3 regions of the Agrobacterium sp. 22-214-1 genome follow, and region 2 is predicted to be linked to each of the others. Evidence: predicted binding sites of a transcription regulator. Region 2 holds the regulator's gene; each other region holds the start of a gene.
The links. Region 2 encodes LexA, which represses DNA repair genes until DNA is damaged. Its sites were predicted from a motif close to TGTTCNNNNTGTGTTCNG; they were not measured.

Region 1 (5,293 bases), on a different contig from region 2:
GAGACCGACGGTGGTCGTCACGCGCAGCTTGCCGCTCGGCTTCTCCGTCGTTTCGGTGAGCTGCATCTTGACGGTTTCGAGCTTCAGCAGCACGTCATGGGCGGTGCGGTACAGCAACTCGCCCTGTTCGGTGAGGATGAGACCGCGAGCGTGGCGATGGAACAGCTTGACGCCGACATCCTGCTCCAGCGCGCTGACCTGACGGCTGATGGCCGACTGGGACAAATGCAGCTTGTCGGCAGCATGGGTGAAAGACCCTGCTTCGGCTGCGGCATGAAAAATGCGCAGTTTATCCCAGTCCAATGGCATTGCCATGCCTACCCTGCCTTTCGGTTATTCCGCTGCGACAGCAAGCGGTTGATGCGCGGTGAGATAACGTTCCGCTTCCAGCGCGGCCATGCAGCCCATGCCGGCGGCGGTGATCGCCTGACGGTAGATGTCGTCGGTGACGTCGCCGGCTGCGAAGATGCCTTCCACGTCGGTCGCCGTAGAATCGGGGGCGGTCCACATGTAGCCGTTGTCTTTCAGCTTCACCTTGCCCTTGAACAGCTCGACTGCCGGCGCATGGCCGATGGCGACAAAGACGCCGTCGATGGGGAATTCGCTGATCGTGCCGGTCTTGGTATCACGCAGCTTCACGCCGGAGACGGAAGGCGGCATTGGCGGCTTTGCGGGTGCACCAGTAATTTCGGCGATCTCCGTGTTCCAGAGAATCTTGACGTTTTCCTTGGCGAACAGCCGTTCCTGCAGGATTTTTTCCGAGCGGAAACTGTCGCGGCGGTGCACGACGGTGACCGATTTGGCGATATGGGCGAGGTAAAGCGCTTCTTCCACGGCGGAGTTGCCGCCGCCGACCACGATCACATCCTTGTTGCGATAGAAGAAACCGTCGCAGGTGGCGCAGGCGGAAACGCCGAAGCCCTGGAAATGCTGCTCGCTCTCAATGCCGAGCCACTTGGCCTTGGCGCCGGTGGCGATGATCAGCGTGTCGGCGGTCCAGACCTGACCGGAATCGGTCTTCACCACGAAAGGCCGTACATTGGTTTCAACTTCGGTGACGAGGTCGCTGACGATTTCCGCGCCCACATGCGTCGCCTGCTTCAGCATCTGGTCCATCAGCCACGGACCCTGGATCGGATCGGCAAAGCCCGGATAGTTCTCGACATCGGTGGTGATCATCAACTGGCCGCCCTGTTCCATGCCGGCGATCAGCACGGGTTTCAGCATTGCGCGGGCCGCGTAGATCGCCGCGGTATAACCGGCGGGACCGGAGCCGATGATCAATACCTTCGTGTGGCGGGCAGACATGGAAGCGTTCCTTTCAATAACGGGGCCTTTCCCTGGCAGCGCCTTTCGGCACCGGGCCCTGGAGCCGCATGACGGCGGACAGGCCGCAACCCCTTCGTTGCCCGGTATTTAAGGTTGTCTAGTGTCTTTATTCAAGGGCAGCCTTGCGTTACCAACAAGGCAGTTGTGGATGCGCGCGCAATTTTGTGACCGGGCGGTGGCATAATGTTGCGAATCCCGCGCCGAATAGTACAAGGAAGTTCCACAGCTTAACGAGGTACTCCTCCGTGACCAGCGTCGAACTCGATGCCATCGATCTGAAAATCCTGCGCGAATTGCAGCGCGACGGCCGCATGACCAATGTGGAACTGGCCGAAAGGGTCGGTATTTCCGCGCCGCCCTGCCTCCGGCGCGTCCGCAAGCTGGAAGAGGCGGGCGTGATCGAAGGTTATCACGCCATGTTGAACGCGCCGAAGCTCGGTTTCGATCTCGTCGCCTTCTGCATGGTTGGTCTCAAGCGCCAGTCGGACAGCAATTTGAAGGCTTTTGCGGCGGCAACCGCCGGCTGGTCGCTGGTGCGGCAGGCCTGGATGGTGTCAGGCGAAAGCGATTTCCTGCTGCATTGCGTGGCGAAGAACCTGACGGAATTTCAGGATTTCGTCATCGAGGTTCTGACGGCGGACGAAAATGTCGATACGGTGCGCACCATGCTGACGATCCGTCAGGTCAAGCGCGTCGGTCTCGTGGAAATCTGAGCGGCAGGCTTTGCGGTGACCTTAAGACGCGTTACCCGCGCCGCAAAGCTTCATAGACTTCGCCGAGACTCGTGGCCTCTTTCTCAAGCGGAAATGTGCTGCGTACATGCGAAAGTCCGACCTTTGCATGGCTCTCGGCCAGAGCCGGATCGGCAAGATAGGTCCTTATCGCATCCCTGAGCGATGCATAGTCACCCGCCTCGACGACTGCGCCGGTCTCGCCCTTGACGATCATTTCCTCATAGGCGCCGGCGGTGCTGGTGACGACGGCCGTTTCCGATGCCATGGCCTCGAGCGGCGTCAAGCCGAAACCTTCGTTGCGGGATGGGGCGACATAGAGCGTCAACCGCCGGTACCACGGCTTGATGTCATCCACCTCACCCTGAAACACGATGCGGTCCGAAAGGCCGGCAGCCTTGACATCGGCCTCGAGTGTCTCGGCAAAAGCCTTGTGTTCCGCCGTTACCCGGCCGGAAACAATGGCTGTCCATTGCGGATGGGCGGGCAAAAGCTCGATCATGGCCCGCACGAAGAGATCGGTGCCCTTCTGGTGGCGCACCCGTCCAAAGCAGCCGATGAGATATTGTCCCGGCAGGCCGGTTGCCGCGATTGTGTCTTCCGGGCCGGTTGCCGGATGGAACAGGTCGGTATCGACGCCATGCATGACAACGCGATGGGGTACTTCCAGAAACGAGCCGGAGCGGGTGCTGGTCGCGACCACGGCGTCCATCTTCGAGATCAGAAAACGTGTATAGGCGGAATGTCGCCTCTGTGCGGCCGAGGTGAACAGTAGCTTCACCTCCATGCGCAGCACGTCACGCATGAAAAGACCCGGCAACATTTCAAGGTTGCGGCGGGCATGCCAGATGCGCGGGCCGCCCCGCGGGCCGTTTTGCCAGAGCCGCCACAGATCGCGGAAGCGCACATGCGGCAGATGCGGCGGCAGGCCGGGGCCGATGACGGCCACCTTCTGTCCCAGCCGGTTCTGCACCGGAATGAGCTGAACGATGGTGGAGGTGACGCCGGAGAGCCTGCGTTTGAAATTCGGCGCAAGCACCTGCACATCTTTCAGACTGACGTGGGACAAGATGGGCTTCCGTCTTTGCGGCTAATTCGGGGGGTTGAAGACGTCAAGAAAAGCAATGCGCCCGCATGGGGCGCATTGCATGTGCGGGCATCAGCCCCACTGAACCGCGAGAATCTCGTAGCCCTTGGCGCCGCCAGGCGCGTTGACTTCGATGCTGTCGCCGACTTCCTTGCCGATGAGCGCGCGGGCGATGGGCGAGGAGATGGAGATGCGGCCGGCCTTCACATCGGCTTCCTGGTCGCCGACGATCTGATAGGTCTTTTCCTCGTCGCTATCCTCGTCCACCAGCTTGACGGTGGCGCCGAACTTGATCTTCGAGCCCGACATCTTGGAGAGATCGATGACTTCCGCGCGCGCGGTCAGGTCTTCGAGTTCGGTGATGCGGCCTTCATTGTGGCTCTGTGCTTCCTTGGCAGCATGGTACTCGGCGTTTTCCGAAAGGTCGCCATGGGCGCGCGCTTCCGCAATCGCCTCGATGATACGGGGGCGTTCCTCCTGCTGGCGCCAGCGCAGCTCCTCCTGCAGCTTGACGAATCCACCCTGAGTCATCGGTACTTTTTCTACCATTTTTTTATCCTTCGCAGTCCTGTCGCTTTACTTGCAGACACAAAAAGAAACAGGTTCCGGAGGGGAACTCCGGAACCATGCCAAAATCATAACTGAGCCGACTATATCAGAAGACGACAGCGAAATGCCAGCAAATTTGAGGCGTACATATTTCGTCACGTAATCAATGCCTTACCTTATGTCATTGACATTTGCCTATGGAACATATAGTGAACATTTCCATGAAGAAGTCGATCAGGCAACGGCTGGCCATTCTCTCCGACGCAGCGAAATACGACGCCTCCTGCGCATCCAGCGGCACGACAAAACGCAACTCCGCAGCATCGGGCGGTCTGGGCTCCACGGAAGGGTCGGGCATCTGCCATGCCTATGCGCCGGACGGGCGCTGCATTTCGCTTTTGAAAATCCTGCTCACCAATTTCTGCATCTATGATTGCGCCTATTGCATCAACCGCTCCTCCAGCAATGTCGAGCGGGCGCGGTTCACGCCGGAAGAAGTGGTTTGGCTGACGCTGGAGTTTTACCGGCGCAACTATATCGAGGGGCTGTTCCTGTCCTCCGGCATCATCCGCTCCTCCGATCATACGATGGAGGAGATGGTGCGCGTGGCGCGGGAGTTGCGGGTTACCCATGGTTTTCGTGGGTATATCCACCTGAAATCCATTCCCGAAGCATCGCCCAGGCTCATCGAGGAGGCAGGGCTTTACGCGGATCGTCTCTCGATCAATATCGAATTGCCGACCGATAGCGGCATTGGCCGTTTCGCGCCGGAAAAGCAGCCCGTCAATATTCGCCGCTCCATGGCCGATATCCGCCTGAAGATCGAGGAGGCCGGGGAGCCGACCGTCCGGACACGCAAGACCAGGCGCTTTGCGCCGGCCGGCCAAAGTACGCAGATGATCGTGGGGGCGGATGGCGCTGACGATAGCACCATTCTCTCCACCAGCGCCCGGCTTTATGGCAGCTACGGTTTGCGACGCGTCTATTATTCGGCCTTCAGCCCCATTCCCGATTCGTCGAAAAACCTGCCGCTCATCAAGCCGCCGCTGATGCGGGAACACCGGCTTTATCAGGCCGACTGGCTGTATCGCTTTTATGGCTTCGATATCAGCGAGATAACGGCAATCGGGGGTGACGGCATGCTCGATCTCGATATCGACCCGAAACTCGCCTGGGCGCTGAAACAGCGCGACCGTTTCCCGGTGGACGTCAATGCGGCGGATCGGGAAATGCTGCTGCGTGTGCCCGGTTTCGGCACCAAGACGGTGGCCTCGGTTCTATCGTCACGGCGGTTCCGGCGGCTGCGGCTGGAGGATATTGCCCGTTTTGGTGTTTCCCTGAAAAAGGTGAAGGCTTTCATCGTCGCCGAGGGCTGGACGCCGGGCAAGCTGACCGAGCGGCCGGATTTGCGGGCGATGTTTGCGCCGCAGCCCGAACAATTGTCGCTGTTGTGATGTATGGCCCGGTTCTCGAAGGGCGGGGCGACTTCGGCGAGTGGCGCGATGCCGCGCGTGCGGCCCTTGCCGCCGATATTCCGCCGGAGACGATTGACTGGCGGTTGCGGGATGACGGGGCAGGGCTGCTGGATTTCGCCGGT
Region 2 (5,293 bases):
TTTTCATCGGCTGCGGTGCGATCCTCTGGTTTTCCCTCAATACCTCGCCTTCATTCCTCGTTCTGGCGATCACATGTCTCATCGCCGCCGGTCTGGCGTTTTTCGCGAAATATCGCTCGGGCTTCGCAGCCACGGCCTGCGGCCTTTTCGCGCTGCTTTTGCTGGGCATGCTTTTCGCCGGGGTCGAAACGTGGCGTGCGGGAACAGTGGTGCTGGATACGCCCGTCACCACCACCATCACCGGCACGGTGACCCGAAGGGAGGTGGATGCGCGCGGGGACTGGCGATATGTGGTGCAACTCACAGCAACGGAAGCGCCGGCATTGTCACGCCCGCCGGGCAAGGTCTCGCTCCTGTCACGCGGGGGAGGCGAGCCCGCCGCGCTCGGCGCGACCATTCGTGGCAAGGCGCGGCTTTCGCCGCCATCCGGCCCGGCTCTGCCGGGGCTCAACGATTTCGCCTTCGCCTCCTATTTCAGGGGCATAGGCGCGACCGGATTCTTCTATAAGCCGCCACAGACGGTAACTCCACCCGGCATCGACGCGAAGACGGGCTGGCTGGAATGGGCCGACATGCGGCTCTATGGCCTTCGCACCGCCATTGCCGAGCGCATCCGCAACACCATCGGCGGCGATGCCGGCGCCTTTGCCGCCTCCATCGTCACCGATGAGAGACAGGCCATATCCGCCGAAACGATGGAAGCGTTGCGGCTCTCCGGCCTTGCCCATATCGTCGCCATATCCGGGCTCAACATGGCGCTGGCGTCGGGCATATTTTTCGTGGGACTGAGGCTTGCCTTCAGCCTTTTTCCGGCATTTGCGCAGCGCTGGCCCGTGAAGAAGATTTCGGCTTTCGCCGCGCTCTTGATGACGCTTGCCTATTATCTGATTTCAGGTTTCGCCGTCTCCGCCGAACGCGCCTGGCTGATGATGTCGGTGATGCTGATCGCGGTGCTGTTCGATCAACCCTCGCTCAGCCTCAGGAATGTTGCGCTTTCCGCTTTGGTCATTCTTGCTTTTTCGCCCTCGGAAATCATGGGTCCGAGCTTCCAGATGTCTTTTGCCGCGACCATCGCGCTCGTCGCCTCCTATGCCGCCTGGAGCCGCTGGCGTATCGATCGCGAGCGTCTGTTTATCGGGCGCAAACCGGCATGGATGACGGTGGCGCAAACGGCGGGCGCCATCGTTGGCGGTGTCATCACGACGTCGCTGATCGGCGGTCTTTCGACGGCGATCTATTCGGTCGAGCATTTTCAGCGTGTCACCACCTATGGACTTTTCGCCAATCTGGCCGCCATGCCGCTGATGTCGCTGATTGTCATGCCTTTCGGCCTTTTCGCCATGCTGTTGATGCCTTTCGGGCTGGATGCGCCATTTCTGAAGGTCATGGGGTACGGCATGGCCCTCGTCATCGAGGTTGCGCAGGAGGTGGCGTCCTGGGGCGGAAGCGCTGCGACGGGCCGGCCGCACGGGTGGTTTCTGGGGCTCGCCTCGGCTGGTTTTCTGCTGTTGACATTGCTGCGCAGCCGGCTTGCGCTTCTGGGCATGCCGCTTCTGTTCCTTGCCTTTGGCCTGTCAGCCGCCACGGCCTATCGCGATCCGCCCGATTTGCTTGTTCATGAGGATGGCGAGCTGGTGGCGCTGCTGGAGGACGGCAAAGCCTATACGACGAAGGCTCAGCCGCAGGGTTTCGTTTATGGCCAGTGGCAAAGGGCGCTGCTTTTACCGGAACAGCCTGTGCCGCCGGTCTTTCTCAAGACCGAGGCTACGGCAAAAACCGTGGCTTTGGCCCCGAAGGCGAAGCTTGATCCGCAAGAGATGAGCGCGGTTGCACGGCAGATGACGGCGGCCCTGAGAGACGCCGAGCCCGGTGTTTTCACCTGCAGCAAAGGCATATGGTGCGTTGCGCGCGCGGGAAGCGGCGAATGGATCATCGTTTTGGAAGATGGCCGCTTTGCCGGAAAGGCTTGCGATATTGCCGATATCGTTATCGTCTCCCGCAGAACGTCCTTTTCCCAATGCCGCTCGGGCGCACTTCTGCTGAACCGCGATATCCTGCGGCGGATCGGTTCGCTGGAAATGGACTTCGCCGGCAGCGATCAGGCAGGGGTGGTCGGCAGACTGCGCGCCGCAATCGCCGGCATGGACAGGCCCTGGAGCGAACATCGCTATTACGACTGGAAAAGCGGCCGTTTCGATCACGACGTGCCTGATGCCGTCATGCGGTTGCTGGCGGCATCACAATAAAGTGCCGCCAGCATGGGTCGTCAGGCCTTGATGCGCAGATCCGCCGTCAATTCGCCGATCCCGCTAATTTCCTCTTCATGCGCCGCGTCGCGCCAGACTTCCTTCAGCCCGGCCTCGTACCATTCGCGCATGGCGGGAAGGGTGAGCAGCCGGTCGCAATAGGCTCTCGCCGCGGGCGAAAGTTCCGCGCCATAAGTCTGGAAACGAAATGCCACCGGGCAGAAGAAGGCATCGACCGCCGTGAATTTCTGGCCGGCAAGAAAAGGCCCGCCGAATTTCGCGAGTCCTTCGCTCCACAGCGTATCGATGCGCTTTATATCGGCCGCAAGCCCGGTATCGCCACCCTTCGGTTTTACGCGAATGCCGACCGACATCGGGTAGAGATTGCGCAGCGAGGAAAAGCCCGCATGCATTTCGCTCGCCGCGGAACGTGACCAGGCCCGTGCCTGCTTGTCGCTCGCCCAGACGCCCTGGTGTCTTTCCGCCAGATATTCGGCGATCGACAGCGTTTCCCAAATTGTCACGCCCTCATCGACAAGGCAGGGCACCTTGCCGGTCGGCGAGAAGGTGGAGAAGGAAACGCCTTCGCCGAAGGGAACGAGTTTTTCATCGAAGGCGATGCCGAGCGTGCGCATCAACACCCACGGCCGCAGCGACCATGAGGAATAGTTCTTGTTGGCGATATAAAGATCATACATGACGTGTTTCCCCGATATGACGCGCATTTCTATACCGGCGGATGGCCCTTGGAATATTGCAAATAATCCATGGCTCCCATAAGCCGCGTTGATGAATGGCAAGGTGAGGGCAGGGAGAAGGAGGCATATCTACCTCACCGCCCGGAGATGAGGGCGAAACACACCCTCTCTTTACTTCCGCAGAGCCGCTCTGTTCCAGAGAACAAGCCAAGATGCCTCAAAGGGAGCGCCATCGTCTCGATGACGCCCTTAGCGAAAAAAGCGGGCTGCCAATTAATGGTAGCGGCGGATCAGCCCAACCAGCTTGCCCTGGATTTTCACCCGATCCGGCCCGAAAATACGGGTCTCATAGGCGGGGTTGGCGGCTTCCAGTGCGATGGAGGCTCCCTTGCGGCGGAAACGCTTCAGGGTCGCTTCTTCATCATCCACCAGTGCTACGACGATATCGCCAGGATTGGCCGTGTTGCCGTTGCGGATTATGACGGTATCGCCATCAAAAATGCCGGCTTCGATCATCGAGTCGCCCTTGACCTCAAGAGCGTAATGTTCGCCCGAGCCGAGCATGTCGACCGGCACGGCCACATCATGGGTGTTGTTCTGGATGGCGGAAATCGGCACACCGGCGGCGATACGGCCCATGACCGGCACGGTGACTGCACCGCCGAGATCATTGGCCGGCGCCTTGGGGGCAGGGGCCGGCTCCGGCGTCTTTGGCTTGCCGAGGCTGCCTTCGATGACGCTCGGCGAGAAGCCGCGCTGCGGCCTTGCACCCGGCGCATAGGCCTCAGGTAATTTGATCACTTCCAGCGCGCGCGCCCTGTTAGGTAGCCGGCGAATGAAGCCGCGCTCCTCGAGTGCGGTGATCAGCCGGTGGATGCCGGATTTGGAGGCAAGATCGAGTGCGTCCTTCATTTCATCGAAGGAGGGCGGCACGCCGGACTCTTTCATTCTTTCATGAATGAAGAGAAGCAATTCCTGCTGTTTGCGCGTGAGCATGAGGAAAACACCCTTGAGAATCGTCGTTGAAGTCGCGAAACAAATACAGAACGAACACTATATGTTCCATATGTGTTCCGCAATCCCCTAAAATTTCGTGAAGGGTGCATCGCAGATCGTGATTTGATCGTCGAAACCATGAACAAAGCAGATTTAACGACGTAGGCGGCACGTCTTGAATACTAAAACCACCGACCGGATAGACCCGGCCGGTGGTTTCTGGCTGCCGATTTGCTACGGGCCGAACGTCAGTAGATCGTGAGCGCAGGAATGAAGCTGACTGCGATGAGAAGCAGCATCGCCATGGTGAAGAACGGCCACAATTCCCTCGTCGTCGCGCCGAGCGGCGCTCTGGCTATGGAGGACGAGATGAAGAGCGTGGTGCCGATCGGTGGCGTATAGAGCCCGATACCGAGATTGATCACCATCATCATGCCGAGCTGCACCCGGTCGAGCCCGATCATATCCGCAAGCGGCACGAAGATCGGTCCGAGCAGCAGGATTGACGGCGGCAGATCGAGCGGCATGCCGATGATCAGCATCAGGACGTTCATCATCAGAATGATCAGGATCGGGTTGGAGATATTCTCCGCCACCCAGGTGGCGAAATGCTGGGGCGCCTGATCGAAGGTGAGCACCCAGCCCACCGCCGCACTGCCCATGATGACCAGCATGACGACGCCGGTTGCGGAGCCAGCCTCGACGAAATTGTCGCAGAAACGCTTCCACGTCAGATCGCGATAAAAGAAGATGCTGAGCACGAGCGAATAGACGACGGAAAGAACGGCCACTTCGGTCGGCGTTGCAAAGCCGAAGCGCAGGCCGAGGATGATCAGGATCGGCAGAAGGATCGCCGGCAGGCTGCGGAATGCAAGTAGTGCCAGATCGCGCTTGCGGATGCGTTCGTCTCGCACCGCATAGCCACGCCGCACGGCAATGGCCCAGCAGACGAAGATGAAACCGACCGCCATGAGCAGGCCCGGCAGAATGCCGGCGATGAACAGATTGGCGATACTGACGCCGCTGACCAGCGAATAGAGGATCATCGGGATCGACGGCGGAATGAGCACGTCGATGACGGCCGAGGTGGCATTGTTGGCCGCACAGAGGGGAGCGGGATAGCCCTGGCGCTTTTGCCATGGAATGAGCACCGAGCCGAGCGCGCTCGCATTGGCGACCGCCGAGCCGGAAACGCCGCCGAACACGACCGAGGAAATGACGGTGGTGGAAAGCGGGCCGCCGCGCCAGCGCTGCATGGCCTTGGAGGCCAGCTCCAGAAGCTGGGTTCCAAGTTTGCCGCCGAGCATCAGCGTGCCCGCAAGCATGAAGAACGGCAGCGCCAGCATCGGGAAA
Region 3 (5,293 bases), 1.1 Mb from region 2:
CCTGCCGGTGAACCGATGAGCCTGCAACCCGGCGAACGCGCGCTGGTCCCGACCGGTTTCATCTTCGAGGTTCCGCAGGGTTATGAGGCGCAAATCCGCCCCCGCTCCGGCCTCGCCATCAAGAACGGCATCACCTGCCTCAACTCTCCCGGCACGGTGGACAGCGATTATCGCGGCGAGGTGAAAGTCATCCTCGCCAATCTGGGTCAGGACGTTTTCGTCATCGAGCGCGGTATGCGCATTGCGCAGATGGTGATTGCGCCGGTAACCCAGGTTGTTGTGAGCGAGGTGACGGAGACCTCGCAGACGGCGCGCGGCGCCGGCGGTTTCGGCTCCACCGGGGTTTAGCGACAGCGCTGGGACAGAAGCGCGGACCGATTGTCTTTACCCGGCAATTTCGCTATGGATTTGGCGGATTTTCCGGGAAACACGATCATGACGCTGACGACACTTTTCGCCTATGCCACCGCCCTCTTCATCGCCGCCGCCATTCCCGGCCCCGGCATGACGGCGATCGTGGCGCGGGCGCTGGGTTCGGGCTTTCGCGAAACCTTCTTCATGGGTCTTGGGCTGGTGCTGGGCGACATGATTTACCTGACCGCTGTGATCCTGGGCCTGGCCTTCGTCGCGCAGACCTTTCAGGAAGCCTTCATGGTTCTGAAATTCGCGGGCGCGGCCTATCTCCTTTATATTGCCTGGAAGCTTTGGACCGCCGGCCTGCTGCCGCAGGAGCTGAAGGCCAAGAAAAGCACCAGCATGCCCATGTCCTTCCTGTCCGGACTGCTGATCACGCTCGGCAACCCGAAAACCATGCTGTTTTATGTGGCGCTGGTGCCGACGCTGATCGATATCCGCATGATCGGCCCCTCGGAATATGCGACCCTTCTCGTCATCACCTTCGTCGTGCTGATGGCGGTTCTCCTGCCTTACATCCTGCTTGCGGCCAAGGCGCGTAACCTCCTGAAAAGGCCGAGCGCCTTGACGATCCTCAACCGCACGGCGGCGGGTATTCTGGCCGGAACCGCCACCATGATCGCGATCCGCAGCACATAAAACAAATTCGTGCATTTATGCGATTTATCGTGAAATTATTCCTGCATTTTGGGGATATTAGGACGAACGTTCGCTAGCTTGCGAAAGCTATTGCTCCTATTCTGCCGCTCAAATCTTGCGGTCTTTACACAGGAGAGCATCATGCCCGAAGCCAGAAAGCCCGGACGCGGACGCGTCTATTCCTCGATTACGGAAACAATCGGCGACACGCCGATCGTGCGGCTCGACAAGCTGGCGAAGGAGAAGGGCGTGAAGGCCAACCTTCTCGCCAAACTCGAATTTTTCAATCCCATCGCTTCCGTGAAGGACCGCATCGGCGTCGCCATGATCGAAGCTCTGGAAGCGCAGGGCAAGATCACCCCCGGCAAAACCACGCTGGTGGAGCCGACCTCCGGCAACACGGGCATCGCGCTTGCCTTCGCTGCCGCTGCGAAGGGCTACAAGCTGATCCTGACCATGCCTGAAACCATGTCGGTTGAACGCCGGAAAATGCTGGCCCTGCTCGGCGCCGAACTGGTGTTGACCGAAGGCCCCAAGGGCATGAAGGGCGCCATTGCCAAGGCGCAGGAACTGGCCGAGACCCTGCCTGACGCCATCATTCCGCAGCAGTTCGAAAACCCCGCCAATCCCGATATTCACCGCAAGACGACGGCTGAGGAAATCTGGAACGACACCGAAGGCACGGTCGATATTCTCGTCTCGGGTATCGGCACCGGCGGCACCATCACCGGCACGGGTCAAGTGCTGAAATCCCGCAAGCCTGAGGTGAAGGTCATTGCGGTCGAACCTGCCGACAGCCCGGTTCTTTCCGGCGGCAACCCCGGTCCGCACAAGATTCAGGGCATCGGCGCCGGTTTTGCACCCGCCATCCTCGATACCGGCATTTATGATGAGATCGTCACCGTGACCAATGACGAGGCTTTCGAAACCGCACGTCTGGCGGCAAGGCTGGAAGGCGTGCCGGTCGGCATCTCCTCGGGTGCGGCGCTGGCGGCGGCAATCAAGGTCGGCGCGCGGGAAGAAAATGCCGGCAAGAACATCGTCGTCATCATTCCTTCCTTCGCGGAACGTTACCTTTCGACGGCGCTTTTCGAAGGCCTTGGGCTTTAAGCCAAGCTTTCAAGCGCGGTACGATCGCGCGCGAGATTAGCGAATATTCTTATGTGCCGCCGGCTCCGCTGGCGGCACAGTGTTTTTTCAGGGAAGGCACAAAAGGCGACCTTCTGGAGCATATCCGGTTTAAACGGAATCGTTAGACGTGCTCTACTTCCTTGTTTTTACACACTTTCCTGATAAAAAACCGCTTCGTTCTTTTACTGCAAATGCTCTAGGCCGCCGCCGTCAGCCTTTCGCCAGCGATACGATAGGACACGGCTTCCGCCACATGGATGCGGCCGACCGTCTGTTTGCCTTCCAGATCGGCCAGGGTGCGGGCAACCTTGAGAATGCGATGATAACCGCGCGCGGAGAACTTCAGCCGCTCGGCCGCATCGCGCAGCAATTGCAGCCCGGACGCATCCGGCTCGGCATATTTTTCTATCAGGGCCGTCGTGCAGCGGGCATTGGTGCGAATGGCGGCAAATCCCGCCGACGCGTAACGTTCCTGCTGCGCAAGGCGCGCCCGGGCAACACGGGCGGCGACCGCCGCACTCGGCTCTGACGCGACGGGGCGGATGAGATCGGCGGCGGAGACGGCGGGAACGTCGATGCGGATATCGATACGATCCAGCAGCGGGCCGGAAATGCGGGCCTGATAATCCGTCACACAACGCGGGCCTCGTGCGCAGGTGAAGCCCGGCTCTCCCGCCATGCCGCAGCGGCAGGGGTTCATCGCCGCAACGAGCTGGATTTCCGCCGGATAGCTGACGCGATGATTGGCCCGCGCAATGATGCATTCGCCCGTTTCTAGAGGCTGGCGCAGTGCATCCAGCACCTGCGGCGAAAATTCCGGGAACTCATCCAGAAAAAGAACGCCGTGATGGGCGAGCGAAGCCTCACCCGGCTTGGCGCGAAGCCCCCCGCCGATCAGCGCCGCCATGGTGGCGGAGTGGTGCGGGGCGCGGAATGGCCTGCGGTCCGAAAGCTTGCCGCCGGACAATTGGCCGGCGATGGAATGGACCATCGACACTTCCAGCAATTCCGCCGCTTCCAGCGGCGGCAGGATGGAAGGCAGGCGGGCTGCGAGCATGGATTTGCCGGAGCCGGGCGGACCGACCATGAGCAGGTTGTGGCCGCCGGCGGCCGCCACCTCCAGCGCGCGCCGGGCGCTCTCCTGTCCTTTGATATCCGCTAAATCCGGCAGATTGACCGGGTGGGTGCGAATGGCGGGCGTCGGGCGCGAGAGAAGCTGGGTGCCGCGAAAATGATTGGCCAACGCAATCAGGCTGCGCGGGGCGAGAACATCGATACCGGCGCCGGCCCAGGCCGCTTCCGGCCCGCTTTCAGCCGGGCAGATCAGCCCCTTGCCAAGCGCATTGGCGCCGATGGCCGCCGGCAGGGCGCCCGAAACCATACCGATGGTGCCATCGAGATTGAGTTCGCCGAGAACCACATAACGTGCCAGCATTTCTGCCGGTATCGCCCCCAAAGCGGCCATGAGGCCAAGCGCAATGGGAAGATCGAAATGCGATCCTTCCTTGGGCAAATCGGCGGGCGCGAGATTGACGGTGACTTTTTTTGCCGGCAGCGCCAAACCGGAGGCATGCAGGGCGGCCTGCACCCGCTCGCGGCTTTCGGCCACCGCCTTATCGGGCAGGCCGACAATCTGGATGCCCACCTTTCCCGGCGCGACCATGACCTGCACCTCGACGGGCACACCCTCTATGCCCTGAAATGCAACCGTATTGACCCTTGCCACCATGGCCTGCCCCCGCAAACCGGCCGCGCTGGTCAGAGCTTCATGCCCCATCACGGCCACCCGCAAGCAACGTGCCACAGGGCAAAGAATAAAACAAGAACATCCAGCGAACAATTTCTCGCTGACGATGTATTTTAGTTGTGTCTAGTTGTACTCGCGGAACAAAGCTGGACCGGCGAAAGCTCGTCTCAGAAATCCTGGGCTTCGCGCTTTTTCTCGATCGCATCCCACAACAGGCTTGCGACATCCGCACCGCCGAATTTCCGCACTTCGCGAATGCCGGTCGGCGAGGTGACGTTGATTTCCGTCATATAGTCGCCAATCACATCGATGCCGACGAAGAGGAAACCGCGCTCGCGCAAGGCAGGGCCGATGCGGCGGCAGATTTCCTTCTCGCGCGCCGTCAGTTCCGTCGGTTCCGGCCGGCCGCCGGCATGCATGTTGGAGCGGGCATCGTTTTCCGCCGGCACGCGGTTGATTGCGCCAACCGGTTCGCCATCTACCAAAAGGATGCGCTTGTCGCCCTTGCGGACGTCAGGCAGATATTGCTGGGCGATATAAGGCTCGCGGAACATCTGGCCGAACATCTCCAGCAGAGAGGAGAAATTGCGGTCGTCGCGCGCGGAATGGAAGACGCCTGCACCACCATTGCCGTAAAGCGGCTTGAGGATGATATCGCCCATTTCATTGCGGAAGCGGGCGATTTCCTCCACATCCTTGGTGATCAGCGTCTTCGGCATCAGATCGGCGAATTCGGTGACGAAAATCTTTTCCGGCGAATTGCGGACCCAGGCGGGATCGTTGACCACCAGCGTTTTCGGATGAATGCGCTCCAGCAGATGGGTCGAGGTGATGTAAGCCATGTCGAATGGCGGATCCTGACGCAGATGGATGACATCCATAGTCGACAGATCGACGCGCTCCGGTTCGGACAGCGAAAAATGGTCGCCCTTGATGTCGCGCAGTTCCATCTGCTCGACGGTGGCGTAAATCTTGCCATCGCGCATGGAGAGGCGCTCGGGAGTATAGTGGAACAGCCGGTATCCGCGCGCCTGCGCCTCAAGGCTCATGGCGAAGGTGGAGTCACCGGCGATATTGATGCCGGAGACATGATCCATCTGGATCGCGACGTTCTTGATCTTCGCCATGCGCATGTTCCTCTTGCAGCATGCGGACGCTTTGTCGGCCCGCGATGCCCATTGCCTCGCCTTTTCAAGCTTCCCTGCAGGACCGGTAGAAACCCGGAAATGCTTCAGAAAACCCTGAAGATGTAGGGCAGCGACCATTCAAAGGCAACTGCTGCAAGCGGTGGTTTGTGTGAGTTTTATTGAACCTTCACAATTCCGTCGGCGGAGCCGTGCAGGCGGCGCCGACTGGAATGTT

Region 1: a site for LexA is predicted at 3,895-3,912, ahead of ACQZ5G_RS13905 (putative DNA modification/repair radical SAM protein). Genes of this name have one in related genera too.
Region 3: a site for LexA is predicted at 3,995-4,012, ahead of ACQZ5G_RS08585 (YifB family Mg chelatase-like AAA ATPase). Genes of this name have one in related genera too.

The regions. Positions count from the first base shown of each region.
Region 1 covers NZ_JBNWCK010000003.1:197,832-203,124, reverse strand. The annotation lists gene ACQZ5G_RS13930 (LysR family transcriptional regulator VtlR) at 1-309, opposite strand, end outside; gene trxB (thioredoxin-disulfide reductase) at 334-1,308, opposite strand; gene ACQZ5G_RS13920 (Lrp/AsnC family transcriptional regulator) at 1,575-2,042, shown strand; gene ACQZ5G_RS13915 (glycosyltransferase family 4 protein) at 2,074-3,129, opposite strand; gene greA (transcription elongation factor GreA) at 3,220-3,696, opposite strand; gene ACQZ5G_RS13905 (putative DNA modification/repair radical SAM protein) at 3,918-5,150, shown strand; gene ACQZ5G_RS13900 (UdgX family uracil-DNA binding protein) at 5,150-5,293, shown strand, end outside.
Region 2 covers NZ_JBNWCK010000001.1:595,742-601,034, reverse strand. The annotation lists gene ACQZ5G_RS03060 (ComEC/Rec2 family competence protein) at 1-2,246, shown strand, start outside; gene ACQZ5G_RS03055 (glutathione S-transferase family protein) at 2,267-2,944, opposite strand; gene lexA (transcriptional repressor LexA) at 3,218-3,940, opposite strand; gene ACQZ5G_RS03045 (TRAP transporter large permease subunit) at 4,189-5,293, opposite strand, start outside.
Region 3 covers NZ_JBNWCK010000001.1:1,706,838-1,712,130, forward strand. The annotation lists gene dut (dUTP diphosphatase) at 1-348, shown strand, start outside; gene ACQZ5G_RS08575 (LysE family translocator) at 436-1,053, shown strand; gene cysK (cysteine synthase A) at 1,195-2,163, shown strand; gene ACQZ5G_RS08585 (YifB family Mg chelatase-like AAA ATPase) at 2,381-3,913, opposite strand; gene gshB (glutathione synthase) at 4,099-5,058, opposite strand.